DNA from 3 places in the Sporolactobacillus caesalpiniae genome. Region 3 is predicted to be linked to each of the others. Evidence: riboswitches for the same ligand, from Rfam matches in the RefSeq annotation. Region 3 holds a riboswitch; each other region holds the start of a gene.

Region 1 (10,509 bases), on a different contig from region 3:
GAGGGCGTGGAAAGCGATTTTGCGTGCAAGAAGTTAATGGGTCTTAGACTCAGAGTGTATTTGCTGTTTTAATAAATCTGCTTTATCGGTCTTCTCCCATGGGAGTTCGATGTCGGTTCGGCCAAAGTGTCCGTAAGCCGCCGTCTGTCGATAGATCGGCCTGCGTAAATCAAGCATCTCAATAATACCTGCCGGACGAAGATCAAAATTATGGCGAATCAACTGAACAAGCTGTTCCTCAGTTGCTTTCCCGGTGCCAAAGGTATCCACGGAAATGGATACCGGTTCAGCGACACCGATGGCGTAGGCTAATTGAATTTCACATTTTTCAGCCAATCCCGCTGCGACAATATTCTTTGCGACATATCGGGCCGCATAAGAGGCCGAGCGGTCAACTTTCGTCGCGTCTTTTCCTGAAAAAGCGCCGCCGCCATGACGCGCGTATCCGCCGTAGGTATCAACGATAATCTTTCTTCCGGTCAGACCGGCATCTCCTTGTGGTCCGCCAATAACAAAGCGCCCGGTAGGGTTAATGAAAAATTTGGTTTTTTCATCAATTAAGTTCGGCGGAACTGTCGGCCGAATTACAAACTCATGAATATCTTTCTTGATTTGTTCTTCGGTCGCTTCTGGATCATGCTGTGTGGAAATGACAATTGTGTCAATGCGTTCCGGATGGCCCTGTTCGTCGTATTCAACCGTTACCTGAGTCTTTCCATCGGGACGGAGATAACCGATCGTCTTGTTTTTGCGAACGTCAGCCAGCCTTTTTGCAAGCTTATGCGCGAGTGAAACTGGGAGCGGCATCAGCTCCGGTGTTTCATTGACTGCGAAACCAAACATCAATCCTTGATCTCCGGCACCAATTGCTTCAATCTCATCATCTGACATCGTGCCCTCACGCGCCTCAAGCGCCTTGTCAACGCCCTGCGCAATGTCTGCCGATTGTTCCTCAATAGACGTTAAAATTGCACAGTTAGAGGCATCAAAGCCGTATTTCGCATTGTTATAGCCAATCTCCTGAATCGTACGGCGAACTACTTTCGGTATATCCACATAGGTGGAAGTCGAAATTTCACCTGTTACAAGGACAAGTCCAGTATTAACCACAGTTTCACAAGCAACCCTTGCATTTGGATCCCCCTTAAGGAGTTCATCAAGAATTGCATCTGAAATCTGGTCGCAAATCTTATCCGGATGGCCTTCAGTTACCGATTCGGAAGTGAACAAGCGTCTTGAATACTTCTTCGTCATTTTTCTTCACCCTGCCTTTCAAACATTATATACAAAATGGTGTCAACGGTACTCGATCCCTCTGCTTTTGTTTTCAAGGCATGAAAAAAGCCCACTCCAATTAAGGATAGGCCGATTCTTATCGCGCGCCTCTTATTATCAGAAGAAAGACGAAACAATCTCTTTTCTCTGCAGGTTAGCACCGTGCCGTTATTCGGCCGGTTGCCGGGCTTCATCGGGCCTGTCCCTCTGCCTACTCGGAATAAGAGCAGCCGTATGTAAATCCCATCATAACGCAGGGGATTAAAACTGTCAACGAATTCCTCGCGACTGTCACAGGCAAACATTGCAGAATAGTATAGATTGAAAAAACTAAGATTCACAGAAATTCTGATTTCACTGTCCATTGCATCGTGACACATACACTGTTAATCTATTAGAGTCTGTTCAAAAAGGAGGACAAAAAGAGCCGAGGTCAGGCAAATCGCCACGTCGCGTGTCATGCCTGACACTAGCTCGTCCTGAGCGTCGAAGATCAAGGAAGCGCAGTTTTGAGCTACCCGCGCGTACTTTCACAGGACGTGATGGCTTCACCGTTGTGCACAGGGCCGTGCACGGTATTAGTTGAAGATCCCCTGTTAATACGTGAGGAGCGGAGAAACAAGCTGACGCAGAACTTCCACAGGATGCGGTGACTTCTGCGTTTGGCACAGGACGTGCATGCTGTTAGCAGAAGATCCTCATTGCCTTTTTCCCGGACTTTTTGAACACCCTCTATTAGTAGGTATTATTATTTCTAATGCGTTATACTATAAATAGTAAGTGAAAATTTTTTGATTAGACAACTTGGCTTCGTCAAGCCCTCTGGCGAATGCGAAGTTTTAGCTGCTTCTATACTCCTCTGAATTTTAAACATTCTTAACGTACACAGAAAGGGTTGATTCCATGTACCATGCGTCCCTTGAAACACCCATCTCTGAATTGCTGCATACCGGGAACTCGTTCATTAATTTATCCGTTCCTGAACTTATTGAACATGCACTGAAGAAAAATGAAGGCGTTTTAACTAATAACGGCGCTCTTGCTGTTACAACCGGAAAATATACAGGGAGATCGCCTAAAGACAGATTTTTCGTTAAGGATGAAGTGACAAGCGAATTAGTTGACTGGAGCAGGAATCAGCAAATAAATGAAAGCGTTTTCCTTAATGCTTATCAGAAAATTGTTCATTACCTGACAGGGAAAAAAGACAAATATGTGTTTCGCGGCTTCGCAGGTGCAGACCCGGAGCATCGCCTCGCCATTCAGATTGTTAATGAGTATGCTTGGCAGAACCTATTCTGCCGGCAGCTGTTTATTGAGCCAACCAACTCGGAGTTGGAACATCATCACGCTGCGTTCACGGTCCTTGCCGCTCCAGGATTCAAAGCAGATCCACTTGTTGACGGCACACGCTCCGAAGCGTTTATCATCATATCCATGAAGTACAGGATCATTTTAATCGGCGGCACTGAGTACGGAGGAGAAATTAAAAAATCCATTTTCACTGTTATGAATTATTTATTGCCTCAAAAAGGGATCATGTCGATGCATTGTTCAGCAAATCAAGGATCAGACGGACGTGTCGCTTTATTTTTCGGATTATCAGGAACGGGAAAGACAACTCTCTCCAATTCACCGGATCGATCTTTAATTGGCGACGATGAGCATGGATGGTCGACAGATGGTGTGTTCAATATTGAAGGCGGATGCTATGCCAAAGCCATCCGATTGTCGCGTGAAAAAGAACCGCAAATCTATGACAGTATTCAATTCGGCACCATTCTTGAGAATGTTGTCATCTCCCAGAAAAATCGCAAACCTGACTATGATAATGCTGATTTGACAGAAAACACACGTGCCGCGTATTCGCTGAATGCTGTTGCCAATGCCTTGCTTCCAAGTATTGGCGGTCATCCGAGCACAATTATTTTTCTGACAGCAGATGCTTTTGGTGTACTTCCGCCAATCAGCATACTTTCCCCGGAGCAAGCGATGTACCAATTCCTTTCAGGCTATACGAGTAAATTAGCCGGTACAGAACGCGGCGTTGTTGATCCCGAAACGACCTTCTCAACCTGTTTCGGCGCTCCATTTATGCCGCTTCCGGCGATAAAGTATGCCGAACTCCTTGGGACGTCAATTAAGCGAAACAATGTGACCGTTTACCTTGTGAATACCGGTTGGAGCGGCGGGCCGTACGGGGTTGGCAAACGCATTGATCTTTCGTACACAAGACGGATAATTGACGCCGCCTTAAATGGCAAACTAAGTGATCAAGACATCTATAAAGATCCCATTTTCGGTTTGCATATTCCACGATCATGTCCGGGTGTTCCCGATCATGTGCTGATACCTTGGAAAACGTGGTCGGATCATTCAGCATATACTCAAGCTGCCCAACATCTCGCTCAGCAATTCCAAGCGAATTTCAAGAAATTTTCGGATGTTCCGGAGCAGATTCGCAGCGCCGGACCGATCTATTCATGATCACCGTTTCAACTGCTTGCGATTTGCAAGTCTTTAGTTGTAATCAAAAACCACCCGTGTGAACGGGTGGTTTTGATTTTAGTCAGACTTGTAATTCGGTCACCGGTGTCCATTTTCTTTGACGAATGGCTTTCATCGATAAAGGGAGCACTTGATCCTTCATCAAGAAGCTATACTGTTTCCGCTCTTTAATTGACTCAGGAATATAACTGATAAACCTTGGGCCATCGGTCTCCATATAATCCTGTTTCAGAGTTACTTGGTCAACGCTGGCAAAGTAAATATTCTTTACCATTTGCTCGTTTTGGCCGTCGACTTGGTATTGACCTATAAAATATAACCGGTCAACATGGGCACCTGTTTCTTCAAATACTTCTCTTCTGGCTGCTTCTTCCGGCCGCTCGCCGGGTTCTACCTTTCCACCGGGAAACTCAAGACCGCGTCTTGAATGCATCGTAAGCAGCCATTGACGATGGAATTTGCAAAGGACCCAAACATGCTTTGGGTTCTCCGAAAAGGGAGTTGACGAAAGCGCAAGCGTTACTTTATTCCCATAAAAATCAGAGAAAGTTGGATAGTCGTTCATCCGATCTTCACCTCCACATCCGCATTGAGCGGACTTCTAACCTATTTTATCAAAAATAAGCCCGCATACCTGCCCTTATTGTTTTTTTCAACCAATATCTTCATTGTTTTTTTTCTGATAGATCTTCCATTCATTTTCGAGTTCGGAGAGTGTCCATTCATTCAAGTGATCAGACTCCTTCATCTCAACATTTTGTCTTAATGCCTGAATCAGATATTTTTTCCGGTTCTCGACGGCTCTTCTCAACAAGTTAATACGCTTCATGAATGAACAGGGTTGCAGACAAGTAAACGGTTACATAAGTTTCCTTGACCGGCACCCTTCCCCCCTTCCCGCACAGCGGCTTATACAGGTAACTACGCTCGTATTCTTCAAAAGGCAGTCACACAGAATGATTCAATTAAGAATCATTATGCGCATGCGCCATGTTTTTAAACACCATTATACAATAAAAGCGCTTTCAATTGTTCGTTATTGAGAATATATGAAAATGAGGCACAATCAACAATCTTTTTTTTAAAATAATGTTTAGCTTTTGGATAACATGGCAATAGTACAAATAACCCTAACCCCAATTCACTTTTTAATTGGAATCCGCATTTAAATGCGGATTTTTTTTGCAAAAAAAAGCGCTCAGGGCGCTTATACTTTGGTCGTTCTGGTTTTTCGTATTTTTTCCTGAAACGCCTTTTTCTCTGCCTTTGTCATCTTCTTGTACGTTTTAATAAATTTTTCGTACTGCGGCATAACCTCTGCCATTGAACCATAGTTTTCGACATGCCCATATTGAATCCAAAGCGCTTTATCGCAAAACTTCTTCATTTGGTTGATGGAATGACTGATAAAGAAAATCGTCTTGCCTTTTTCCTTAAACTCATTCATTTTATCAAGGCATTTATCCGCAAAGGTCTGATCTCCGACAGATAAAGCTTCGTCAATCACCAAAATATCCGGATCGATATGAATGGAGATTGCAAAGCCGAGCCGTGAACGCATCCCGCTCGAATACGTCTTCACCGGTTGATCAATAAAATCGCCGATATCGGCAAAGTCAATAATCTGCGGTGTTAATTCAACAATCTGCTTTTTATCGAACCCAAGCATCAAGCATTTAAGCTCAATGTTCTCGCGACCGGTGAGTTCTTTCTTCAAACCCGATTGAATTGCAATCAGTGCCGCTTCCCCCTTGATTTCAACCGTTCCGGAGGTGGGCGGAATGATTCCGGCAATAATATTAGAAAGCGTGGACTTCCCCGATCCGTTCACACCGATGATCCCGATCACATCGCCTTTATTCGCTTCAAAGCTGATTCCTTGCAGCGCGTAAAAAGACTTTCCGTAGCCCTTTGGCGAAATCAAATCTAAGATTTTTTCGGAGTTTTTCGCATACATTTTATATTTTTTTGTTACATTTTTTACGATAACCGATTTTTCCATGAATGGAGATCCCCTTACAAATAATCTACGAAATGATCTCTGAATTTCAGATGTATAAATGAACCGAAAAGCAGCGCCGCCAGAACAAATCCCCAAAAGTATACGGTATAGCCAATGTGATCAATCCCATACCAAGAAGCGCCGAGCAGTGTTGAACGGTAGCCTTGTACAAGATAATACATCGGATTGAGCAATAATATTTTCTGGAATATGTCCGGCAGTCCGGCGTCCGCAAGTCGTGCGGGCTCCCATAGAAATGGTGTCAGATAAAACATCATACGCATGAGCGAAATCAAGATCTGATGCACATCGCGTACGATTGTTGAAAATGTCGATGTAATCAGCGATACGGAAAACAGAAATGCCAGCGCGGCAAACATAAAATAAGGAAGCTGGATCATATAGATACTGATTTTATACTCTGTGAATTGCAGAATTACAATAACAATTCCCGTAATCATTAAATGCTGATAAAATTTTTCAAGAATGACGTAGCTTGGTATCGCACTCATCGGAAAATTCATTTTGGCGATGAAGCGAATACGTGAATAAATTGATTTCGATCCTTGAATGATGGACGGCTGTACAAAAAACCAAACAATAATTCCTGAGATCAACCAAATAATGTAAGGAGGATCGACCCCATTATCAACCGGAATGTCATTGCTTCTGCCTAGAATTTTACCAAAAACCAGCCAATAAATTGCGATCTGAATTAACGGATTAATGACGACCCATGCCATCCCCAGATAGTTGTTCGTATTCTCACTTTTTAATTCATAAAGGGACAAGCGCCTGATGAGATACAAGCTTTTCACTTGTTCCCGAATGACTTTCCATGCCGATTTCATATCAATTTCCTTCCACTAATCAACAATTTGCCTTTCTCCTTCCATACTTTAACACAGCTTATTTAAAAAAGGAAACGCAGTCAACAGGCTGGTCAGTGCTGTTTCAATAAAACAAAACAAAATCAAGAATAATAAGCCTCATCTCGGGAAAAATAATTTTAAGAATGATGAGCAAACGTAAAGGAAGAATTTCATGTATACACTACTCTATCTTACATATTTTGGATTCCTTGCAATTTTTTTATTATTTGTCGGTTTCCGCATTCCAATCGGTGAGACGATTTTGCTTTATCTGTTAATTGCCTTTCCTTGTGTCATGCCTTTTGTGATCCTTCTTTTAGACCAGCCTCATGATGAGCGAAAAAAAGCGAAACAAATGGAACGGGATGCAAATTAAAGGGAAACGAGGCGTTCTTCGTGTTTTGGAAAAATAGAAAAAAAAAGAATGACCACGGTCCGGCACAGCCCGCAAAGAACATGGCAGACTTGCTGATTCAGTTGCAGACCAATCCTGATTTCAATCACTATCGTCACGAAAACAAAAGGTTTACCTGTTGGGTATCATTCGTTGTCTCGTTGGTCGATCTGGAGTACATTCACAGAGATCTGCTGCCTGCACTTTATTCAGATCGCGTACAAAGTATGAAAGATATCGCACAAGTTGTGCCCGCAGATAAATTAATTAAAACAAAGGATTTATCCGTGATCCAGTCAAGTCTGCTTGACGGCTTTTTAATGATTCAGCCATCGCAGAATGGACAACAGGTCTATTTGATCCCATGCACGAAAAAACAGGGACGAGCAGTAGAGCAGTCCGAAATTGAAAGCAGTATTCTGGGCTCTCATGATGCCTTCGTTGAATCATTAGAAACAAATATCAACTTGATACGTACGCGAATTCCGATTCCGCAATTCAAAATTGAAGAATTTCATAAAGGGAAACTTTCACGCACACGGGTCTCTGTTGTTTATATTGAAGGAATCGCAAATAAAGCCAACCTGAACACGATCAAGCAAAGGATTACCGACCTTGAAACCGTAAGTTTGATTAATGCAAATATGCTTGCACTCATGATTGCCGACAATAGTTTTTCATTTTTCCCTCAATTCATTGACACCGAGCGTCCCGATCGTGTATGCGGCGCACTTTATGAGGGTAAAATTGCCGTACTTGTGGACGGTTCTCCAAATGCGCTTATTCTTCCAAGCACGATTGTTGAGTTTTTCTCGACATTAGATGACTATACACTCGTTTGGCCGATCGCATCCTTATATCGGCTGCTGCGTTTGTTTGCCGTTGCCTTTTCCGTCATTTCTTCATCGCTGTACGTTGCTGTGCTGACCTACCACTATCAATTAGTACCCAAAGATTTACTGGCAACATTAATCGTTTCGCGCAGTTCCGTTCCTTACGATCCGATCATTGAAGTGCTGCTGCTTGAAGTCATGATTGAACTGCTTCGCGAAGCGGGCGCGCGCCTGCCGACAAAGGTTGGTCAAACCATCGGTATCGTAGGCGGTATTGTCATCGGTACCGCTTCCGTTCAAGCCGGTGTAACGAGTAATATTCTGTTAATTATTATCGCGATGTCGGCACTGGCTGCTTTTATCACACCAAACTATCGGATGGCAACAACGATCCGATTCATGCGCTTTCCATTTATTTTGGTTGCACAAATGTTCGGTCTGCTCGGTGTCGGTCTCTGTTTTATGTTTTTCGTCTGCCACCTGTTGAAACTGACCTCGCTTGGCCGACCGTTTATTGAACCCATCTACCCCATGCGCGTGACAGATTTGAAGGACAGCTTCATCCGTTTGCCAACCAGCGCGCAAGGACAACGTCCGATGTTTCTGCGCACCGCGGATAAAAATCGTGTGAATCTGCAGCGGACAACGCAGAAGAAGGGCAAACCAAAGCCGGATATTGATGAATAATTGCCTTTTCAAAATGGAGGATCTGACGCTCTATGAATGATAAGATAAAACCTGCACATCAAGTTGGTCCTGTTTCTGCCTTTTTTATTCCGCAGACCATGCAGATTGGAATCGGCTATCTCTCGTTCCAGCACGTCATAACCAAGTACAGCCAGCAAGACGCATGGCTCGCAGCGCTTATCAGTGGTGCGATTATTCTTGGCATTCTTTGGGTTGTTCTGCGCCTTCTGGAGAATGAGCGTCAATTCGGTATGCCCGACCTTTTTTCGATCCATTCCCGTATTTTCGGAAGACGAATCGGAACCTTCCTTAATCTCTTCACCGTGACGCATATTCTTCTCTTCACTATCATGTTTTTACGTAGTTACGTCGAAATTGTACACGTGTGGGTTTTTCCGCAAATGTCAACGTTTCTATTTTCGCTTATCTTTTGTTCCATTGTCTGGTATATTGTCAGCGGAGGGATTCGAACGATCACCGGCGTTTGTCTGCTCAGTTTCATCTATTTGATGCCGTTGAGTATCCTGACCCTCTTTATTGTTCCCCATGCTCAGTTTGCAAATTTACAACCGTTTTTTGACCACTCACCGGTAACGCTGCTGAAATCCTGTTATAAACTCACGCATGAATATTTGGGATTTGAATTGCTGCTTTATGTCTATCCGTTTATCAGCCATCCGCGTGAAGCACGTAAATGGGCGTTTCGCAGTGTACTGACAACCATTTATTTTTATACAACAGCGCTCATTCTTGCGATTGTTTATTTCAGTCAAGGCGAGATGCAGAACACGATTTGGCCGACGGTCACTTATTGGAAAAGTGTCCGCTTTCCTCTTGTTGAACACATCGATATCATTGCGATCGTCCTCTTGCTATGGAGTCTTGTCCCTAATATCTGCTTATGCAGCTGGATTATCGCTCGCGCTGTAAAATTCACTGTACCGAAGATTAAAATGAAATATTCGCTGATCGTTATTCTCGCTTTAATTATTTCAGGGACAACGATGATCCATAGCGGACTCCAAGTGAAGAAGATAAACGATGTGTATGCAACGTACGGTGCGCTGATTATCTATATCTATCTTCCAATTCTCTTGTTTTGTCAGTGGATTAAGAAAAAATGTGGAAGGGGTGCTGCATCATGAAACAAAAGGCAGTCCTTATCGCGCCCTTGATCGCTTTACTCCTTCTGTCCGGATGTTTGCCAACGAGCATCCTCGACGATGTTCTGCTTGTTGAAGCAGAGGGGATTGACTATCTTGGGAATGAGAAAGTGATGGGAACCATTACCATGCCGAACTATGTTGAAAATCCAAACCCTGGAAGCGCCGGCGCCGGACTGCCGACGACCGCATCGATGCTGCGTCATCTTAGCGGAGTGACCTACGACGGCAAATCGCTTGTCGACCGTTTTCAACAATCCGGACAAATGCCCATTCACGTTGGCAAAATACGGCTTATGCTGTTTAACACGGCCATGGCAAAAAAAGGTTTGTACAAACAAATTGATTTAAGAAATCGCGATCCTGACTCACCACGCGATATGAATTTTGCGGTTGTAGAAGGCAGCTGCCGGAAATTACTGACGTCTGCGGACTATCAAACACAAATTCCGGTTGCCCGTTATATTCAAGATATGATTGAGCAAAACACGGAGCAAAATTATCCGGAAAGTACAATGGAGTCCTTCATGTACGCCTATTATGGCGACTATATGGACCCGTTTCTTCCTATAATTCGTAAGCAAGGTGACCATATTGCCATGCACGGACTCGCTTTATTTAAGAATGACAAATATGTTATGCGCCTTAGCGAGAATAGAGTGTTCACGTTTAAAATGCTCTTTCAAAAATTTAACCAAGGCGTCTATGACTATGAATTTGCCCCGAACAAACACATTGCTTTAAAAAACGTTCATACTGATGTGAACTATAAAGT
Region 2 (10,509 bases), on a different contig from region 3:
AGGGACGGCGGCTTCCAGCATGATGAACGAAACAGTGGTTCCTGTGGAGGATATTGCTGTTGAATCAGGCATTAAGCCGGTGCCGGCGCTCCCTGCCAAAGAGGAAATTCAGAAGATGATGTTCGCGCATGTCGGGATTTGGCGTACTAAGCAGTCGCTCACCACAGCGATCGATTGGTGCCGTTCTTGGAAGATTGACTTTAACCGGTTGGAACGGCTGGACGGTACGAAGGATGAACTGGAGAAACTGAACATGCTGACCGTCGCTTGGCTGATTGCCACCTCAGCATTGGAACGCACTGAAAGCCGTGGCGGACATACGCGGATTGATTATCCGGAGGAAATTGAAGCTTGGCGGACTAAAAACATCCTGCGCGAGGTGACTCCTGTTGAATAAAATTAAATTACGTCAAGCACTCGAATCTTTTTACAATGAAGACATTGGTCATCAGGATCTAACCAGTGAAACGATTTTTGCCGCTGAAGACACGGCGGTCGGCACATTTACTGCGAAAGCGGCGGGGATCATCTGCGGGCTGCCGGTATTGATCGAGGGCTACAGGCTGCTCGATCCGGAAATTACCATTCACTTTCACGTCTCCGAAGGCGATCACGTTCAGGCAGGTGTTGATCTGCTGACGGTCAGCGGGCCGGTGCGTACGCTGCTCAGTGCGGAACGTGTGCTGCTTAATTTGCTGCAGCATATGAGCGGAATTGCAACCATGACGTCCGCGGCTGCGGACATCATGAAGGGCAGCAGAACGCGAATCTGTGATACGAGAAAGACGACGCCCGGCTTGCGCTTGTTTGAGAAATATGCGGTAAAGATCGGCGGTGGCTTTAACCACCGGTTTGGTCTCTACGATGCGGTTATGATCAAGGATAATCATATTGTGCATTCTGGATCAATAAGCCGCGCCGTACAGAAGGTTCGTGCTGAGCTGGGCCATACCGTAAAAATTGAGGTTGAGACGACATCGCTTGAGACCGTCAGGGAGGCTGTTCAGGCAAAAGCAGACATCATTATGTTTGATAATTGTTCGCCGAGTGAGATTCGCACGTATGTTCAGGAAGTCCCGGACACTATCGTCACGGAAGTATCCGGCGGCATTGATTTAACGACATTGAAGGATTATGCCGGATGCGGCGCGGACTATATTTCACTTGGATGTCTGACCCATTCGGTCAAGGCTCTTGATATCAGCTTTAATTTACACATGGACAACCAATAAAGAAAAGGGAAGGAATGAGTGAACAGTGGGTCTGGCAGAAACCTTTTTAAAACAGACGCAGATTCCGGAAGCCTATCGAAATGCATCCAAAGATGTGTTGACCGAAGAAGGATGGCGACTCAAAGAACAGCTCGGTTCACGGATCTATATTCCCGGCCATCACTATCAGCGCGATGAAGTGATTCAATTTGCGGATGATCGCGGTGATTCACTTCGGCTGGCCCAGCTTGCAGCCGCAAAAAAAGAAGCGGACTATATTATTTTTTGCGGCGTCCACTTTATGGCGGAAACTGCCGACATACTCACGGATCAAAGGCAGAAGGTCATTTTGCCTGATCGCCGGGCAGGCTGCGCGATGGCCGATATGGCGACGATTCATCAGTTGGAGCGCGCATGGGGGCATTTGCAGACGCGCTTTGGCGATAGTATCATTCCAATGACTTATATTAACTCGACTGCGGAAATCAAAGCGTTTTGTGGCAGGCATGGCGGGGCAACACTGACTTCGTCCAATGCGGGAAAAATGATGCAATGGGCGCTGACGCAGAAGCAACGCATTCTCTTTTTGCCTGATCAGCATCTGGGACGCAACACCGGCGTCCAGCTTGGGATTCCACTGAACGATATGGTGATCTGGGATCCGGTGCGGGAAAGCTTTGAAGGCGATGCGGGCGAGCATACACAGGTCATTCTTTGGAAGGGCTTCTGTACGGTTCATGAACGGTTTACCGTACAAAACGTTGCCGACTGCCGACGTGAGGATCCGGATGTGCAGATTCTTGTACATCCGGAATGTGACTATGAGGTCGTACGTCAGGCGGATTTTGCCGGATCAACCAAATATATTATTGATGTGATTGATCAGGCGCCGAACGGGTCGCACTGGGCGATCGGTACGGAGATGAACCTGGTGAATCGTCTGAAGCACAGTCATCCGCATTTACACATTCGTTCACTGAATCCGATGATGTGTGCGTGTCTGACGATGAATCGCATCGACCTGCCGCACTTTGTCTGGTCGCTGGCGCAGATTGCGGCAGGTACACCGGACAATATCATCTCTGTCCCTGATGCGGTTGCGCGCGATGCCGTCTTAGCGCTTGAACGGATGCTTGCGCAATCTTGAGCAGGTGTCCCCATGTGGCTCGTATAGGACAAAACAACAGTGATGATGGGGTCGAAACTTTTCATTGATAAAAAAACGATCAATTAAAACGTCAATCAATCGGATCTTTTGAATTCGGCTGGTTGACGTTTTTTAACAGGTCAAGAAAGTTTAATGATTTTGCCTTGCTAGTACGATTAGCGTCATGAAAAAGGAAATTGTAAAGGAACTTTCGCTAAGTACGCATACGTCCTGTATGCAACGCGAAAGCCATCCCATCCTGTGAAAGTACATCCTGTGCACAACGCAGAAGTCACCGCGTCCTGTGGAAGTAGGAACTTCTGCTAATTGTAAAGGGAGATCAGGTTAAGCCCCCAATCTGATAAATGGACGGAAAAATTTCTCTTAATGAGAAAATGAACTAAAAAGTAGCTTAAATAGACGGAGAGATTCCGCTTATCAACTTGAAAAACGTGAAAATGGGGGATTTTTCTTGGCATAACCGGAAAAATTCCCCTTATCTCCCGCCGAAACGAGCTCTATTCTGATTTAACCGAAAAATATCCGCTTATTTTATACGCTACTTAATTAAGGACCAGAATGCTTAATGAAAAAGAAGTGAGATGGATGGAACATTGATTCATACACACATAAAAGTATGTTGAAAGCGGAGAGGCAATTCTATTTCTCTCCGCTTTTTTGGGAAAAAATGGAGTTGAAAAATCGGTATGGTCTTTCAGAAACTGATGATCACTTTACATCGATTTGATCGAAAGTTTTCACAACCCAATAAAAGGAGAAAGCTTTCTTTGTCGAATGATCCGTTTGTATTTTAAGTTGTTGGTATCTGAAGTTGCCTATGGATTCAACCGATTTTTCAGTAGCCTCTTGAGAGACTCTGGTGTTCCACATAGAATGGGCATTAATAATCCTTCCGTTTAGGGATTTTAAAATAATCCTTGACAAAATTAGACAGCGCTTTCATAATGCTGTTAGATGCTTAATTTGGGCTAGGTCAGATCGGACGAGAACACGTTTGGATAAAAGAACACCGTTGTACTGGAAGTTGACGCTAAGATGATCGCAGCGAAGTGTTTGCGACCTGAATGTCTATAAATTGGGAAATGCTTCTGACAGAATGAAAACGAGATAAAGGAGATAAGGGCTATGTTATTAGGCAGTATTGAGGCAGGCGGGACTAAGTTTGTGTGCGCGGTAGGAAATGAAGACTATCGAGTGATTGAAAAAGTATCGATCCCTACGACAGATCCAAGTACCACGTTCACTAAGGTAATCGATTTTTTCAAACAATTTAAGGATTTGGCTGCGCTATCGATAGCCTCTTTCGGACCAATCGAAATACAAAAAAACAACAAATTATATGGATACATTACCGAAACTCCTAAAAAAGGGTGGAGCAAAGTTGATTTTGTAGGACCTATCAAAAAGGAATTAACTATTCCCATATATTTTACAACCGATGTTAATGGATCGGCATATGGAGAATACATTATGGCACAACTGTTTAATGAAAAAATACAGTCTTTAGTATATCTAACAATCGGAACAGGCATTGGCGGCGGTGCCATAATAGACGGAGCGATACTAGGATCCCAGGGACATACTGAAATGGGGCATGTCTATGTCAAACGACATCCTGATGATTTGGAATTCAAAGGCATCTGTCCCTTTCATAAAGATTGTCTGGAGGGCCTAGCATCCGGCCCAACATTTGAAGCCAGAACGGGTATTAAAGGAAAAGATATTCCGAGTGATCATCACGTCTGGGATATTATGGCGTACTATGTTGCTCAAGCCGCTATTCAGCAAACGATGATTCTCAGACCGGACAATATAGTGTTTGGTGGCGGCGTAGTCAGTGAGGCTTTTCTAGAGAAAGTCAGACGCGACTTTGCTGAACTCAACAACAATTACATCAAAGTTCCGGATCTAACTACGTATATAAGAATGCCACGAGTTAAAGATAACGGATCAGCAACACTAGGAAACTTTGCATTGGCATTCAAAGAATTAAGTAAGTGACAGACTCAGGGTTTACAGAGGAAGATCACATTCCCATATATATTGAAAAACATCAACGACTGCCTGATTTTTTAACAGGTGGTCGTTTTGTCAACCCAAAGTTTAAAAATGTTCGATGTTATAAATGCGAATTAAACAAACTGCGTCAGTTGTCGATAATACGTTTGAGTTTTATCGGTATTAAAGGAGGCAGTTAAAGGTGATAAAAGAGAAAAGAGAGAGAAAGCATTTAAGTTTTACCGGGTTTATGATGATTTTTCTCATTGTTGTCATAGTCATACCCAATTTTTTCTTTGGAATGATTATCATTCAGCAGGTGAAAAAATCAAGTCAAGTACAGTTGGATGACACGACGACGAACAGCATTAAACTCTTAAATAAGAACTTAAGTCAATTCATTGATGGCAAGGTTCATGTTGTCACGAAATTGAGTAATCAGTTAACGGGTGACATTGACAGCAATAAAGTTAAAGCAGCTCTTGGGAATATTCAGGGAGCAGATCAGGATCAAGCGGCGTTGTATCTTGCCAATACGAAAGGCGAACTTGCCTTTTTCCCTTCGTCTGTCAAAGTTCCTAAAAGTCTTGATCCTCGCACGCGACCTTGGTACAAACAGGCAATGGAGTATCCGGGACAGTTAATCATCACATCTCCATATCGCTCTTCTGATGGATCTAATGTCACGACGGTAACCCTTGCGCAAACAACAAAAGATGGCAAGGGTGTCATTGGTATGGACATAAAACTGGATAAGATTAACGAATTGGTCAACCAAGCAAAAGTCGGAGCATCAGGCTATGTCTCTCTACTTGATCGTGAAAATAAATGGGTGGTTAATAAGAATAATAAGATTGGAGTAAAGGCTGCTGATTCGTTTACGAAGCAATTGGCAAGCAATAGGTCCAAACCCTTTGTGTATCATGATCAGAAAATTTACAGTGCGATCAATAGTCTTACGGGTTGGCGAGTTGCCGGTATCATGAATGTTAAAGATATTAATGGACTAGTGAATCCGCTCGCGTTCACCATTATTTGCAGTGTTATTGTTAATTTGATTATTGTCATTCTGCTAACGGTATGGCTGGTTCGTAAATATGTGACAAAACCATTGAAAAAAATGGTTACTGTATTTGAAAGAATAAGCAATAATGACCTGACTGAAGAGCTGGATACGTCAATGAGAACCAATGAGGAATTCACGCAACTTGGGCGGAGCACCAATAAAATGCTGGTTTCGCTAAAAGAAATTGTCCATACGTTGAGCAGTAAATCTGAATTGCTGGCTGCGTCCTCTGAAGAACTGACCGCTTCTACTGAAGAAAACAAGGCGACAACGGATGAGATTGCGCACTCGATCGAGCAGATTGCAGGTGCGGCAGATCAGCAGACAGGCGGAATTCAGAAGCTGACAAAAAATGCTCAATTGATTAACCAATCCATTGCTTCCGTGACCGATCAGATGAATCAGCTCACGATGCGCTATGAAGATTCGAGAAAAATTATTGATAACGGGCAGGAAACCGTTGATGTAACGAACAATCAAATGGCTAAGATTAAGCAAACGGTTACTCAATTGGCCGAAATGGTTGGCAACCTAAGTAAACAGTCGCAAGAGATTAATGAAATCATTCATGTGATCAATGATGTTGCCTCGCAAACTCAGCTGTTGTCACTGAATGCCTCCATTGAAGCTGCCCGTGCAGGCGAACATGGAAAAGGCTTTGCTGTTGTTGCGACTGAGATTCAAAAACTGTCCGCTCAATCCTCTGAAAATGCCGACCGCATCAGCTCCATCATTTCAACGATTCAGGAAGATACGGAACGTGTTGTCCAATCAATGAATATGGGGATTGAAGAAGTCGATAAAGGGATCGATGCAGTTAAAGAAAGCGATCAATCGTTTAGCGACATTGAGGCATTCGTGAATCATTCGATTGCAGAAATCGAGAAGATATCAAAGATCATCCGTCAAATTGCTGATTCAACGGAACAAGCGACGGCTGCGTATCGCCCGATTGAAGCCTTTGCTGAGCAGACTTCTGAGCAGACACAAGGTGTGTCGGCAGCAACCGAAGAACAATCGGCGTCTATTGGCGAAATAGCCAGAAGCGCAACCGAACTCAGTGCTATCGCGGATGAACTGAACCAAATTGTCCAAACATTTAAGACAGAGAAATAAATACTTTTATTGATTAAACCGTCCTGTGGTCTTATGGGATGGTTATTTTTTTACACCTTCGCGCAGAAAAACGCCGACCTTGCTGATCAGTTTACCTAAACAAAAATTGACGTCTTTTTCGTTCAGATTTTTTATGTCAAAATTGCAAGGAGGTATAGTTTTGAATGAAAGAAAAATGTGACGGTTTTCAGAGTCTTCTCCTTTCATGCATGGGACAACTAGGTAGTCACATAAATTTTTATAGCATGCATTTGGAGGCTGACGTATATGATTCGTTTTTCTGTTGTTCAAGTACCCATTGAAACGATTGATCCGCTCTATTTTGAGTTTATTTCGGAAGAGCGGCTGTCTGAAATGGTTCGACGGGTTCAGTTATCCTCTCCACTTGAACATGCCGTTTGGGTTGAGCGGAAAGAGAATCCAAACGGTTACTGGCTTGTCGATAACTATGCGGACTACATGGCGTATAAGCAATGCGGCTATTCATCTATTACCTGTTTGTGCCGTCCGCGGACATCTCAAGTTCGCCATATGTTGGAACTGTTACGGGACATGTATTCATGAGATGCAGAGACAGTATTCAAAGAAAAACGTCTGAATAATTGAAACCACAGTTTAAAAGTGGATAAGCAGATATTTTTACAAAAATGAAAGCGCATTCTAAAATGGGAACTGTGAGTAATTTTGCAGAAAACGAGAATAGGTTGGACTATTTTTTGCTCTGCAAAAATATAATGAATCCAGGGGAAAGTACCGCTCTGTTGCGATATAGGACTCCAGGTTCCATATGGGAGGTTTTGCGATTATGACAAAGGGTACAGCAGTCATTACAGGAGCAGGACAAGGAATTGGAAAGGGTATTGCAGCACGTTTGGCAAAGGATGGATTCGCAGTTGTTCTGAGCGATGTGAATGAAAAGGTATTGACGAGCACGATCAAAGAATTCGAAGATGCCGGCTACCAGGCGGCGGGATCTATTAGTGATGTAACAAAGCCTGAAGATCAGAAGGCACTCGTCCGTAAGGCGGTTGATACATTTGGAAGCGTTGACGTTTTTGTTAATAACGCCGGGGTTGCGCATGTCGGTCCGGTGATGGACTTAAAGGAGCAAAATTTGGACCTTCTGTTTAAGGTGAATGTATACGGCACGGTGTACGGGATGCAAGCAGCGGCCGATCAAATGAAAAATCAGGAGAACGGCGGAAAGATTATTAACGCTTGCAGTATTGCCGGACATCAGAGCTTCCCGATGATGGGGCTCTACTCAGCAACCAAATTTGCCGTGCGCGGCTTTACTCAGGCTGCAGCAAAGGAACTTGCCAAAGATCATATTACGGTCAATGCCTATTGTCCGGGAATCGTCGGCACCGGCATGTGGGACCGTATTGACGATGTCATGACGAACTATCAAGGGACCAAAAAAGGTGAAGCGTTCAAGAAGGCGATCGAGAGCATCTCACTGGGACGACCTGAAGAACCCGAAGACATTGCTAATTTCGTTTCGTTCCTGGCTTCGAGTGATTCCAACTACATCACCGGCCAGTCCGTGCTCGTTGACGGTGGGATTGTGTTTAACTGATGCATAGATTCTACGAAAATTGAAAGCGCTATAATAAAGATCAGCCCGCATCGGAAAGTTGGTGCGGGTTGATTATGCACATAAACGATAAAGATCATATCCGGTGTATCCAGTCCCGTAGCAGACACACAACTGACTCGGATTTCCTAATCGGCTCATTTGTTTACGAATCGCTTCTGTTTGATAATGAATCATCACGATGTACTTCTTCCTTCTTCGACAACCGCATCCGCTATTTTTGCCATAGAGACGTCTAAACCTATATATTTCTTGATATCAATCGTAGTGCGAGTTCCTTTTCGTAGGATGCTTCTGTATGGAAGGGAAGAAATTTAAGTGATAAAAAATGTTGCAGTTGGGATTTATTTAATATACAATAATCCTCATACAATTACTTTGATAATTAAATAGTCAGCTTCTTATCAAGAGTGGTGGAGGGACCGGCCCAATGAAACCCAACAACCAGCGCGTGAACGCATGGTGTTAATTCCTGCAGATCTATTCTGAAAGATAAGAGACCAATTGACTCAATTCATTGCGAGTTTAATAAAATTGTCTCCTTATCTCATGGGGACAATTTTTTTATTCTTCAATAAGATTAAGAGGTGGTGCAACGAGAAGATTTTTTACTCAAAGGCAAAATATGTGATCATTAAATCTTAGTTTACATATGGGATAAATAAAAATGAAGAAATGTTTCATAAACAAGAAAAATAATTCTGTATTTTCATCGGTATTAATTAGAGACAGATGGGACGATCGGCATGGACAAGGAGAAAGTGTATCGTGATTTAATACAACAAATGCGGGCCCTGTTTGATCAGGAATTTGATTTGGTTGCAAACATGAGTAATATGGTCTCTCTTATTTTTGAAAAGGTTCCCGGGCTAAACGGAACGACCTTTTACCGATGGAAGAATGATGAATTAATTCTTGGACCGTTTCAGGGCAGGGTTGCTTGCATGCATATTCCTCTTCAGAAAGGCGTGTGCGGTAAGGTAGCTTTTACGAAAAAGACGGAAATTGTCCCGGATGTTCATCAGTTTCCTGGTCATATTGCGTGTGATCAGCGTTCGAAATCAGAGATTGTCGTTCCTGTTTTTGAACCGGACAGTAATCGATTCTTTGGCGTTTTGGATTTAGACAGCCCATTAGTGAATCACTTTGATGCCGTAGATGCCAGGCATCTGGAACAGCTGGCACCATTGGTTTTTGGTATTCAGAAAGGGGATGAACGCTAATCATGGATCGTCGGAGGAGGTGCGGTTTTGGTTGATTTTAAGCCTTCCGAACGTGCTCGGAAGCTGCCTGTTAATTTTTTTGACCAGTTGGATAATAAATTGGCTGCTATTGAAAAGACAGGGGCACCGTTCATTAATTTATCCAAGGGGAATCCCGATCTGCCGACTCCGGAACACATTGTAGCTTCGTTAAAGTCGGCGGTGGATCAGCCGGAAAATCATGCTTATCCCCCGTTTCTCGGAAAAGAAAAGGTACGAGTGGCAATTGCTGATTTTTATAAAAAGGAGTATGGAGTCACATTGGATCCGGTCAATGAGATCGCTGTTTTCCATGGCGCGCATATCGGCATCACCGGGATCCCGCAAGCGCTGCTTAACCCGGACGATTACATGCTGATTACGGATCCTTGTTATCCGATCTATTATTCTTCGGCCATGCTCTCGCAGGCAAGAACCTATGCTATGCCGCTTGAGGAGTCAAATCGATATCTTCCTGATTATCGAAGCATTCCGGACGATGTGCTGCAAAACGCGCGGCTCCTTATGCTCAATTATCCGAACAATCCGACCGGTGCGCTGGCAACGAAGGATTTCTTTCGAAAAACGATTGATTTTGCCCGGACACATCGCATTCCGGTTGTTAATGACTTTGCCTATGCTTCACTTGGATTTGATCATAATAAGCCGCTGAGTCTGCTCCAAATTGAACAAGCAAAGAGCGTTGCGGTCGAAGTATATACTCTATCGAAAACATATAATATGGCAGGCTGGCGGTTCGGGTTTGCTGTGGGCAATGCTTCAGTTATAAAGGCATTGAATCACTTCCAAATGCATGCCTGCAGCACGGTGTTCGGTGCGGTTCAAGATGCCGCGGCATGCGCGCTGCAATCATCGCAAGAGTGTGCACGCGAGCTGGTTCACATCTATCAACGGAGGCGTGATGTGCTCATCGGTGGGTTAAGTCGAATCGGTTGGAATGTTGCTTCTCCGCCGGGCACATTTTTTGCCTGGCTAAAGGTACCTGCAGGATACAACAGTCAGTCTTTCTCGGATATGTTGTTTCGCGAAGCACACATTGTGACGGCTCCGGGGATTGGATTCGGGAATAATGGCAACGACTTTATAAGGAT
Region 3 (10,509 bases):
TCAGTATAAATAACTCCTTGATCACTAAGCTCCTTTGACAGATGGTGATAAACCGCGGAACTATTTACATGGATAAGCACATTACCTGCTTCTTCACCTTTTTTCATCAGCCCACGCACCGCACTTGGAAGCTCGCTCAATTGACGAGAGGCAGTGCTTTCGGTTTGATAGTTAAAGTTTGTGAAATTCCAGTCTGCGATTCGGGTCTTCTCAGGCTTTGGAAGCGGCAACTCTTCGGCCAGAGTTAAACCCTTCAAACGTATATTTGAGAACCATTTCGCTTCGTTTCGATTTTCAGCATATTTTGTTACGGCTTCCGCGTCGAACGGAAGATTTTTCAGCTGCATGGACATCGTCACCCCTCCTTACGATCTCGATTATTAGGCTTCAACCGTTTCATCATCAGTGATGCCAAGTTCGGCTTTCATTCCGTCATAGCCTTCTTTTTCAAGCTGCAACGCAAGTTCCGGTCCACCGGTCTTCACGATACGGCCCTGCATCATAATGTGGACTTTATCTGGTTTAATATAGTTCAGGAGTCGTTGGTAGTGAGTAATAATCAAGCAGCCGAAGTTTTCCGAACGCATCGAGTTGACGCCCTTAGCCACCCATTTCAGAGCGTCGATATCCAAACCGGAATCAATTTCATCAAGAATTGCGAATTTCGGTTCGAGCATCATTAATTGAAGAATTTCGTTACGCTTTTTCTCACCGCCGGAGAAGCCTTCGTTTACATAACGTTCCGCAAACGATTGATCCATTTCCAGCATCTGCATCTTCTTATCCAGAGTTTTAATGAATTTCATCAATGGGATCTCATTTCCTTCACCGCGTCTGCCATTGATAGCCGTTCTCAAAAAGTCGGCATTGCTGACCCCGCTCACCTCACTTGGATACTGCATTGCAAGAAACATGCCTGCACGCGCGCGTTCATCGACCGCCATATCAAGCAGATTCTCGTTGCCTAGAAACGCTTGTCCTGAAGTGACTTCATATTTAGGATGTCCCATAAGCGCAGATGCGACCGTTGATTTTCCGGTTCCGTTTGGTCCCATTAAGGCATGAATCTCTCCGCCTTTCATATCAAGATCAAAGCCCTTGACAATGGACTTGCCTTCAACCGAAACGTGAAGGTCGTTTATTTTCAATTCTGGTACAGTCATCTCAAAACCTCCAGTAAAAAAAGTCTATTTGCGGATTGAAATCCGTTCTCAATCTATTCTCATTATCATCTTATATCAGATGTAAATAGATAGCAACCAAAAGGATACGCTTATTACTATGATAAAAGTATGTATCCGTATTATACCGCTAATTATACGAATCATAATAGAAAAACAGATAAAAAATGCGTGGATATCGTGCATTATTTCGATACGTTTGGCCAACCAAGCGAATCATTTAGGTCTTTTCAAACAAAAATCGCTCAAGCAATTTCTGCTGAGCGATTTTCATTAGTTCTGAATTTTATCATTCAGAGACAGGAAGGACGGCACCTTTATACTTTTCGTTAATAAATGTTTGAATTTCTTTTGAGTGGAGCACGCTCACTAATTCCTTAATTGCTTTCTTATTTTGATCGCCTTTTCGTACAGCGATAATGTTCGCATACGGAGAAGATGCTCCTTCAAGAATCAACGCATCTTTCTTTGGCTGAAGCTTCGCTTGAAGGGCAAAGTTTGTATTAATCGCATACAAGTCTGCCGCGCTGTTCACATAGGCTTTTGGCAGAATGGCCGGATCGATCGGCTGCAAGAATTTCAGATGTTTAATATTATCAAAATCCGTATATTTTCCGTTTTTCTGAGCGAGTGTAGCAGAAATTGGATCAATACCGGATTTAATTTTCAATAATCCTTTTGACTGTAGGAGCAGCAAAATTCGGCCTTGTTCCGACTTGTTATTGCTGATCTGTACCGTTGCTCCATCTTTTACCGCATCAACACTCTTGAATTTCTTTGAATAAATGCCAAATGGTTCGATATGAATTTTGCCGGCATTAACCAAATCCGTCTTGTTTTGCTTATTATAGAGATTAAGGTAGGGAATATGTTGAAAATAATTTGCATCCAATTGTTTTGATGCAAGTGCTTTGTTTGGCAGCACATAGTCTTGGAAGACTTTTACCTTCAAGGTAATGCCTTTCTTTTTAAGCAAAGGTGCTGCTTTCTTTAGTATTTCAGCGTGAGGCACTGCCGACGCGCCAACAGTAAGTGTTTGATTTTTCTCTGACTTTCCTGTTGATTGTCCGCATGCGGTCAAAATTAGAGTAAAAGCAAGAACTACCACAAGTATGATCGATTTTTTCATTTTAACTCCCCCAAGTTTTGTTTGTTTGATTTTTATTGCCATCATTTGTATTATGTTTCGGCTTTTATACCGTCTATCTCTTGTCAACACGGCGAGTAATAAGATCGCCGACATATTGAATGATAAAGACAATCACTAGAATAATGACAGTTGCAACGAGTGTAATCGTGTTATTATTCGCTTGAAAGCCTTCATTATACGCAATCGTACCCAGTCCGCCCGCGCCGACGACACCGGCCATTGCCGTGTTGCCGATCAGTGCGATCAATGTGACCGTCATCCCGGAAGTTAGGGCAGGAATTGCTTCAGGAAGAAGTACTTTCCAGACAATTTGCCACTTCGTTGCGCCCATTGCTTGAGCTGCTTCAATCACTCCCTTGTCCACTTCTCTTAATCCGATCTCAACCAGCCTCGCATAAAACGGTGCTGCGCCAATAATAATTGATGGCAATGCCGCACTCGCTCCGATCATGGTCCCGATAATGATCATCGTAAGCGGGATTAGTAGGATGATTAAGATAATGAATGGAATGGAACGAAAGACATTGACGAAAGCCGCGATCAGACCATAAACCGTAGCGTTTTCGAGCAGTCCGTCTTTCGCTGTTAAATAAAGCAACAGTCCCAAGATAATCCCAAGAAAAAAGGTGAAAAATCCGGAAATAATCGTCATATAAAGGGTTTGACCGGTTGACAGCCACATACTTGGCCAATCAACATTTTGTATCCATTCACTCATTTGCTCTCGAACACCTCGATTGTTACGCGGTCCGAGCGAAGATCATTAACGACCGAGCGAATCGTCTCGGACGATCCTTGAATCGAAACGAGCGTCTTATCTGCTTGACTCTCCTGCTCGGACTGCCGGCCGAGTACGTTAACTGAAAGAAATTTATTGCCAAGCAACTGTGATAGTTTTTTCTGCAGAAGTGATTTCTTCGCAGCAGAGAGTGAGAGAATGATTTTCTCAGAAGAATCAGCGCGTTCCGGGTTCTGATGAATACCGACAAATTCTTGAGTAATGGTTTGTAGTGGCTGCGCGAATACATCATCGACGCTTCCTTCCTCAACAATTCTCCCTTTATCAAGCACGGCAACTCGATCACAAATTTTTCGTATCACAGCCATTTCATGAGTGATCAAGATGATGGTGAGACCGAGTGTCTTGTTGATCTTCGACAGAAGTGAGAGAATTGAATCTGTCGTTTTAGGATCTAGTGCCGAGGTCGCCTCATCACAGAGAAGAACCTTTGGATTATTGGCTAACGCGCGGGCAATACCGACCCTTTGTTTTTGACCCCCGCTTAGTTCAGCCGGGTACGCGGATTCCTTTCCTTCGAGCCCAACCATTTGAATAAGCTCGGCAATACGTTCATCCCTTTGTTTCTTCTTCATTTTTGTTAATTCTAAGGGAAACGCAATATTCTGAGCCACCGTTCTCGACCACAGTAAATTAAAGTGTTGGAAAATCATACCGATCGTTCTCCGCTCTTCACGCAGCTGACGCTCGTTAAAGTCAGTCAGATGTCTTCCCTCGATCATGATCGTTCCCGATGTCGGTTTTTCCAGCAGGTTGATTAGTCGTATCAACGTACTCTTTCCAGCACCGCTGTAGCCGATAATACCGAATATTTCCCCCTCTTTAATTTCAAGGTTAACATCGGACAGTGCATGGACTGCACCATGTTCTGTTTGGAACGTTTTCTTGATATTGCTTAATTGAATCAAATCTGTCACCACTTTCAAAAAAATCCGAGAAGCGATAATCATTTTTTCCGATATTTCTAATCGGATTAATGTTCTCTTTTAAGTTTTTTACACTCATCCTCCTCATTCTTAATTTTACTCAATAAAAAAGCCCACCTTGAGAGAGGAGGGATTCACCTCTCTCATCTGTAAGAAACATACGTTTCTGAAGGAATTAGCACCTTGATTGTAACGACTACAATCAGGTTGCCGGGCATCATCGGGCCAGTCCCTCCGCCACTCTGGATAAGAGTTTCTTCTATTCGATTGAGTGATAATAACTTACCATCCTATGACAACAATGTCAAACCTTTTTTTGTGTATGAAAAACCGGGCACAGCCCGGTCCTTACTTCCGCATGATGCGGTGGCTTTCGCTAAATGCGGTTTTGAATCATCAAGCTTGTCTTGAACAAACAGTTCTAGTTCACACTGGTAGGAAAGTATAAGAAAACATTTAAAGGAAACGAGTGTAAGCGGTCCGAAAAAACGCCGCGTCCTGCGGCTCATCGGACACTAGGCCGTCCATGGCCGTCGCAATCAAAACCACCCGTGTGAACGGGTGGTTTGCTCTGCGGCTGAAAGCCTTTGTTACTGGCCAGCCCTTAAAAGGGCACCGAGGCGTCCGCCAACCGCACTACTTCCCCGGCACCCCTAAAAGGGGGACTTCTATTTTTTCTTTTTTTTGCGTTTGACCTCTTCTCCAGTAAACGGATCAATATGTTCAAACATGCTTAATTGCTCTGCGACTACATCCTCTTGTATCTGGTTGCGAATGTATTCTGCAATCACTTTCTTATTTCTTCCTACTGTATCCACATAGTATCCCCTGCACCAAAATTTTCGATTTCCATATCGGTATTTCAAGTTCGCATGTCGATCAAAGATCATTAAACTGCTTTTTCCTTTGAGATAGCCGATAAAAGCTGCAACGCTTATCTTCGGCGGTATACTGACCATCATGTGTATGTGATCTTTACAGGCTTGGGCTTCGATAATTTCTACACCTTTTCGCTCACTTAACTGTCTTAAAATCATGCCTATATCTTTTTTAAGCTTTCCATAGATAATTTGTCTTCGGTACTTTGGTGCAAAAACTATATGATACTTACAATTCCATTTTGTATGTGCTAAACTATTTACATCAGATGGCATTAAAAAGTCTCCCTTTGGCTGATAAATTTGGTTGGCGAACCGAAATTTATCTTAACACGAGGTGAGGCTTTTTTTGATACATCGCTTGAAGCTCTCCGGAACCCTAGGCATAGCCTAGGGTTTTCAAAACATGCAAACTAAGTCTTCGCCTTCGCCAGAGGCTTGGCAAAGCCAAGTTTTCTAATAAATCATTTGGGTCCTTAATTCGATATCGCGGCCGGAATAAAATAAGCGGAGATTTTCCGGCTATTTGCATCATGGTGCTTGTTTTACAGGTAAATAAGGGTAATTTTTCCGCTTATGTACGGAAAAACCCTCTATTTTCACGTTTTTCGATCCGATAAGCGGAATTTTTCCGTCTATTTAAGCTATTTTTTCATTCATTTTCTAAGTAAGCGGAATTATTCCGTTTATTTCTTAGATTGGGCGGCTTACCTAATCGTCCATCCGAATCTTATGACCTTATCGTCGTACCGGCAAGGCAAAACGATAAACTTTCTTTACTTGCTAAAAAAGATCCAAACAGATCTCCGTCTGCTTGGATCTTTTAATCCGGTCTCATGCATAGCCTGCCACGCGGCTGTTCCAATAATGATAACTGCTGTCTCGTCTACTCTGTATCGGTTCAACGCTTTGAAATGGATCTCGAAATAGCGGTTGAGCCTGTCTCCCATTGAACGACGCCTGGTCACTATGAAACTGAGATTTCATTTGACCTGCTGATTCTTTTAATAAAGCGTTCCATGGCAAAGAAACGGATTCCGATACTTCTAGCATTTTCTCCGCGGAGAGCCGTCTCGCATCTTCAAGAGAGAGCGTTTTTCCGTATGCATTAGCCCGCAAATAGAGCAGATATTTTCCCGCAGACAGCCCGCGCATTTCGGCAGCCCTCTTTCGTTCAACCGATGTACGCAACCATTCAACACCGCTGCCGTTCACCTGAAGCAGCTGTTTGGCTCCACTGTTGAAGGCAGCGATCAACCCCTGGGTAAATTCGGTTTGTTGCTTACGACTGATTTGGTCAGTAAGTACAGTTGTAATCAGGCAAAGTGAGCGTTTATCCGTAATCCGCTCATCTCCAAGCTTCGAAAGCAACGCAGAGCTGAGGTCTGAGAAGGTCATATTTTGAAAAACAGATGTCTCACTGATAATCTGTTTAGCCTCATTGTTTAGCGGTTGAACAGAAATTACATGCATATTACGATCAACGCTCGCCTCTATACTCGCTTTTAAATCAATATAAACGTAAGCAGCAACAGGACCAGAAGGCGCGTATGTGCTATTCGATAACGGAATAAAGCAAAGGACCGAAAACCCCAGTGCAATGATTGGTGTCAGAAACGATCTGGGAAGAAGATAAAATTGGGCAAGGTGTTCTGAAAATACCGTCTGTCCAATGGAGAGATTCGCCGTACGTCTGAGCCTGACCGACTTAAAGTCGCCTTCGTTGGTCAGAATGATCGCGCGCCGCCCCTTTTTGGACACGAGTACACCCTGATTAATCAGTTTTCTCCCCTCCCTTTCTCTGTCATTAAACCGTTTCTAATTCCGGTTCAATATATGACTTTAGTGCACTGAATCCGCCGATGTAGATCAGCGACAATGCTATTATATACTTTCGATTCCTTTCGATCGTTTTGCGGCTACACGACACAAATTGTAACAAATCTTTTATCGGCAACTGCTTTTTTTTCTTTAAATAGCTCACTAATTCCTTACGTTCAACTAAACGTTTTGCTGATACTTTTGCGTTCTCACGCGCGTCCGCGTGCTTTGGACAGTGCTTGCTGAGAACATCAAAGGTTATGCCGTATTCCAAGAGAAGCAACTGATAGCTCTCTATTTGTTCCATGCGCTCATTAATCCGGCGCTGTTCCTCAAAATGATCAATGGCCGCCTGCTGCTCGATGAAACTTTCTTCCATGGTGTTCTCACCAGAAGGTTTCGTCTGATCCAAATAGATGTGGCGCATCTGACGCGATTCTTTACGAATAAAGTCAATGATTCTTCGGCGAATGACCATGTCCGCAAAAGTCAGGAACTTGCTTCCCTGTCCCTTTTGGTATTGGTTAATCGCTTCGTTGAAAGCGACTAAACCGACACTGAATTCATCCATTGTCTGATCGATAAAACGATTGCATACTTTAGAAACAACCTTTTTAATGAAAGGCTGGTAGGATTCAATAATTGAGTTTCTAAGGGTTTCATCGCCCTGCTGTACCTGAAAAATGTTCATTTCAAGCGAAATATTAAACGCTCCGCTTAATGTTAGCTGGTTTGCGCTCATCAAAACTCTCACCTCTCGCTTTGATCTTTCAGAATCTGTATCAAGAAAAAATAGTTTCTTGAACAAAATCTGTGATTAACCTTTTTCTTAACATAACATGTCCAAATGAAATGAATAACTATTGTCAAAAACTTTTGTTAATGTCCGAGTTTGAGAGAAATTTGTCAATAAAAAAGCCTTGTCTCTTTTATACCATGCCTTCCCGCTCTAAATAAAGCGACAATCTGGTAACAAAAAGATGACAAGGGCTGTTATGTTTGATGAGCGACTTATCTACTTCTTATTTTTCTTGTGCCTGGCGCTATTATCCGATTAATTTTTCATAGGCTGCCGCATCAAGTAAATCATCATAAGCAGCCTCGTCAACTGAATCGAGTTCAATCATCCAAGCTTTTTCATAAGGGGACTCATTAACAAATTCTGGCGAATCTTCCAAATCTTCGTTGATTTCGGAAACAGTGCCGCTAATTGGGGCATATAATTCAGAAACCGTTTTAACAGACTCAACACTGCCAAACGAATCGCCGGCATTCAATTCCGCTCCGACATCTGGCAATTCCACAAAAACGATGTCTCCAAGTTCTTTTTGAGCGAATTCTGTGATGCCAATACGAACCTTGCCGTCCGCTTCTTTCTTAACCCATTCATGATCTTTCGAGTAGAGCAAATCTGTAGGTACACTCATTATTTTGCCTCCGTTTTCAGTACTGAATAGTGCCTTTCGTCTTGAAGATATTTCTATTATAACGTAAAAATTGGAAGAAAAAACAGTTGAACTTTATGAGTTCACTAATTACTCTGCCCATTCTTCTCTAAATGTCTCTTCACTAAAACCGACCGTCGCTTTCTTTTCGTCAAAAACAATTGGCCGTTTTATCAGCATACCATCTGCAGCAAGCCATTCCAACCATTTCTCTTCCGGCTCATTTTTCTTTTTATTCTTAAAATCGCCTTTACGATAATGTTGACCGCTCGTGTTGAAGAATTTGTCCGTCGGAACACCGCTTTGGTCAATCAGTCGTCTCAACACATCTCGAGTAGGCGGATGCTCGACAATATTAATTTCCTTATAAGGTATTGCGTGTTCGTCCAACCACTTTTTTGCTTTTCGGCAAGTGCCGCATGGCGGATAACTATACATCGTCAGCAAGTTCTTCATCCCTTCGTTTCAACATCAATCATCCCATTTTATTATACCCATCTCTATGCACCATACAAAGGGACATACCTTGGTTGAGCAAAATTTTTTTTGAATGTCCGGACATAATAAAAAGGAGCACCGTCACCATAAAAAAACAGGAGTGTGAAGAACACATGAATATGCAGCAGCAGGGCGGTCAGGCTTCAATGAATTTCGCTCAACCACCAGCGATTTTATCCACTAAAGACTTTCTGTACATTGAAGACATGCTGTCTTGGAACCTTGAGATTATCAAAAAGGCACACGCTTATGCGGCGATGTGTCAAGATCAAGATGTGATTCAGGCGATGAACCGAACATGTCAGCTCCATATACGTCATTATCAGAGCATTCTCAATCACTTGGGCAAACATGCTCAAGCGACAGCAATGGCAGGAGGTATGTCGTGATGATGGAAAAACAACCGGTTCAATCGATGCAGATTCAGAACACGGAAACGCAAGTTCCTAAGACACCGCAAATGAACGATCGTGATTATTTAAATGATGTGCTCCTCACTGAAAAATATCTGTGCACATCGTATGTTCATGCGCTTCAAGAAGCAAGTCATCAAGCGCTTTATCAGGATACAAAAACAGTATTCGATCAGACCGCCGACCATCAGCGCGATTTATTCAACCTGATGTTCAATAAAGGTTGGTATAAGCTGGAATCAGAAGAACCACAAAAGATTCAGCAAACGCTGCAGCAATTCACTCAGTATGCCCAACAGCAATTTCCTAAATAAAAAATTTAATTTTACCATTCTTTACGTCATCCTGGTTTTCAGGGTGACGTTTTTTTACGTGGACAATCGCACAAGAAAAGGCAACATTCTGTTATAATCACCTATAACTAGATCAAAGGGGGACATCAACTTGAACAAGCGGCTGATTACTAGTGATGATTTAACAGCTTTTACTTTTGCCGGGTCTCCGGCACTCTCTCAAGATGGCACAAAAGCAGTTTATGTCGTGACCAAAACTGATCTTAAACAAAACGGCTATACATCCTCCCTCTATTGGACGGATGGCGAAGGTTCGCCGAAACCACTGACGTATAATTACACGGAAAATACGCTGGTAAAGCATCATAGCCCATGTTTTTCCGCCGACAGTACCTATGTCTACTATCTTTCAAATCGTACGGGAACGGATCAGGTATGGCGAATCTCTCTGTTCGGCGGTGAGTCCGAGCGAGTAACCAAGTTTGAAAATGGGGTGCAAAGCTTTGCGCTTAGCCCAAACGGAAAACAAATCGTCTGCCAATCCGTTTTGAAAGATGAAAAGAAAAGTGACAACTCAGATGTCACCGTCATCACCAGACTCAGATACTTACAAAACGGCCAAGGATTTGTTGATGGAACATCAGCGCTTTATCTTTTCTCAATTGAGGACAAGTATAGAGAACTGATCTCAGATCCCAACTGTGACGCGGAACTTCCAGTCTTCGCACCTGAAGGCAACAGATTGTATTTCTGTATGGGCAAGGCTGATCCGGACCAAAGTGATTATCTTCTTGACCTTTACGCTTTTGATCTTTCTGAACGCACGATAACACGCATTTATGAAGCAAAAGGTACTATTTATGACATTCAAATTTCCCCGGATGGAAAAACGATCGCATTGGCTGGAAATGAAGATGGGGAATGTACTCCGGAAAACATAACGATTTTGCTCATTCCATCCACTGGTGGCACGGCAAGGAATCTTACAAAGAACGAACACTTATCACTCGGCAATTTTATCGGCACCGATGTTCGTTTTGATGCTGGTCATCAGCTTCTCGCCTGGGCTAAGGATGGCCAATCGTTGACCTACCTTGTCCAAGAC

What was found. A riboswitch is a leader RNA that binds a small molecule or an ion and turns the genes downstream of it on or off. The one in region 3 is predicted to bind S-adenosylmethionine.
Region 1: it holds a riboswitch for S-adenosylmethionine, as region 3 does, so the genes downstream of both, metK (methionine adenosyltransferase) here and ABWW58_RS05465 (methionine ABC transporter ATP-binding protein) in region 3, are expected to answer to the same signal.
Region 2: it holds a riboswitch for S-adenosylmethionine, as region 3 does, so the genes downstream of both, msrC (free L-methionine (R)-S-oxide reductase MsrC) here and ABWW58_RS05465 (methionine ABC transporter ATP-binding protein) in region 3, are expected to answer to the same signal.

What each region holds. Positions count from the first base shown of each region.
Region 1 covers NZ_JBEVCB010000001.1:165,745-176,253, reverse strand. Annotated here, with positions in the region: gene metK (methionine adenosyltransferase) at 34-1,254, opposite strand; SAM riboswitch class I at 1,384-1,502, opposite strand; gene pckA (phosphoenolpyruvate carboxykinase (ATP)) at 2,179-3,762, shown strand; gene ytkD (RNA deprotection pyrophosphohydrolase) at 3,845-4,348, opposite strand; gene fbpA (Fur-regulated basic protein FbpA) at 4,436-4,597, opposite strand; gene tagH (teichoic acids export ABC transporter ATP-binding subunit TagH) at 4,991-5,785, opposite strand; gene ABWW58_RS00790 (ABC transporter permease) at 5,800-6,636, opposite strand; gene ABWW58_RS00785 (hypothetical protein) at 6,830-7,033, shown strand; gene ABWW58_RS00780 (spore germination protein) at 7,054-8,571, shown strand; gene ABWW58_RS00775 (GerAB/ArcD/ProY family transporter) at 8,604-9,716, shown strand; gene ABWW58_RS00770 (Ger(x)C family spore germination protein) at 9,713-10,509, shown strand, end outside.
Region 2 covers NZ_JBEVCB010000007.1:221,439-231,947, reverse strand. Annotated here, with positions in the region: gene nadB (L-aspartate oxidase) at 1-397, shown strand, start outside; gene nadC (carboxylating nicotinate-nucleotide diphosphorylase) at 390-1,232, shown strand; gene nadA (quinolinate synthase NadA) at 1,258-2,358, shown strand; gene scrK (fructokinase ScrK) at 3,505-4,380, shown strand; gene ABWW58_RS15285 (methyl-accepting chemotaxis protein) at 4,580-6,559, shown strand; gene ABWW58_RS15280 (hypothetical protein) at 6,827-7,123, shown strand; gene ABWW58_RS15275 (acetoin reductase) at 7,365-8,138, shown strand; SAM riboswitch class I at 8,555-8,655, shown strand; gene msrC (free L-methionine (R)-S-oxide reductase MsrC) at 8,903-9,379, shown strand; gene ABWW58_RS15265 (aminotransferase class I/II-fold pyridoxal phosphate-dependent enzyme) at 9,407-10,509, shown strand, end outside.
Region 3 covers NZ_JBEVCB010000002.1:422,183-432,691, forward strand. Annotated here, with positions in the region: gene sufD (Fe-S cluster assembly protein SufD) at 1-353, opposite strand, end outside; gene sufC (Fe-S cluster assembly ATPase SufC) at 381-1,163, opposite strand; gene ABWW58_RS05455 (MetQ/NlpA family ABC transporter substrate-binding protein) at 1,471-2,310, opposite strand; gene ABWW58_RS05460 (methionine ABC transporter permease) at 2,384-3,049, opposite strand; gene ABWW58_RS05465 (methionine ABC transporter ATP-binding protein) at 3,046-4,038, opposite strand; SAM riboswitch class I at 4,197-4,309, opposite strand; gene tnpA (IS200/IS605 family transposase) at 4,725-5,210, opposite strand; gene ABWW58_RS05475 (anti-sigma factor domain-containing protein) at 5,769-6,716, opposite strand; gene sigI (RNA polymerase sigma-I factor) at 6,742-7,497, opposite strand; gene gcvH (glycine cleavage system protein GcvH) at 7,802-8,182, opposite strand; gene ABWW58_RS05490 (Spx/MgsR family RNA polymerase-binding regulatory protein) at 8,291-8,656, opposite strand; gene ABWW58_RS05495 (hypothetical protein) at 8,812-9,087, shown strand; gene ABWW58_RS05500 (spore coat protein) at 9,090-9,425, shown strand; gene ABWW58_RS05505 (S9 family peptidase) at 9,556-10,509, shown strand, end outside.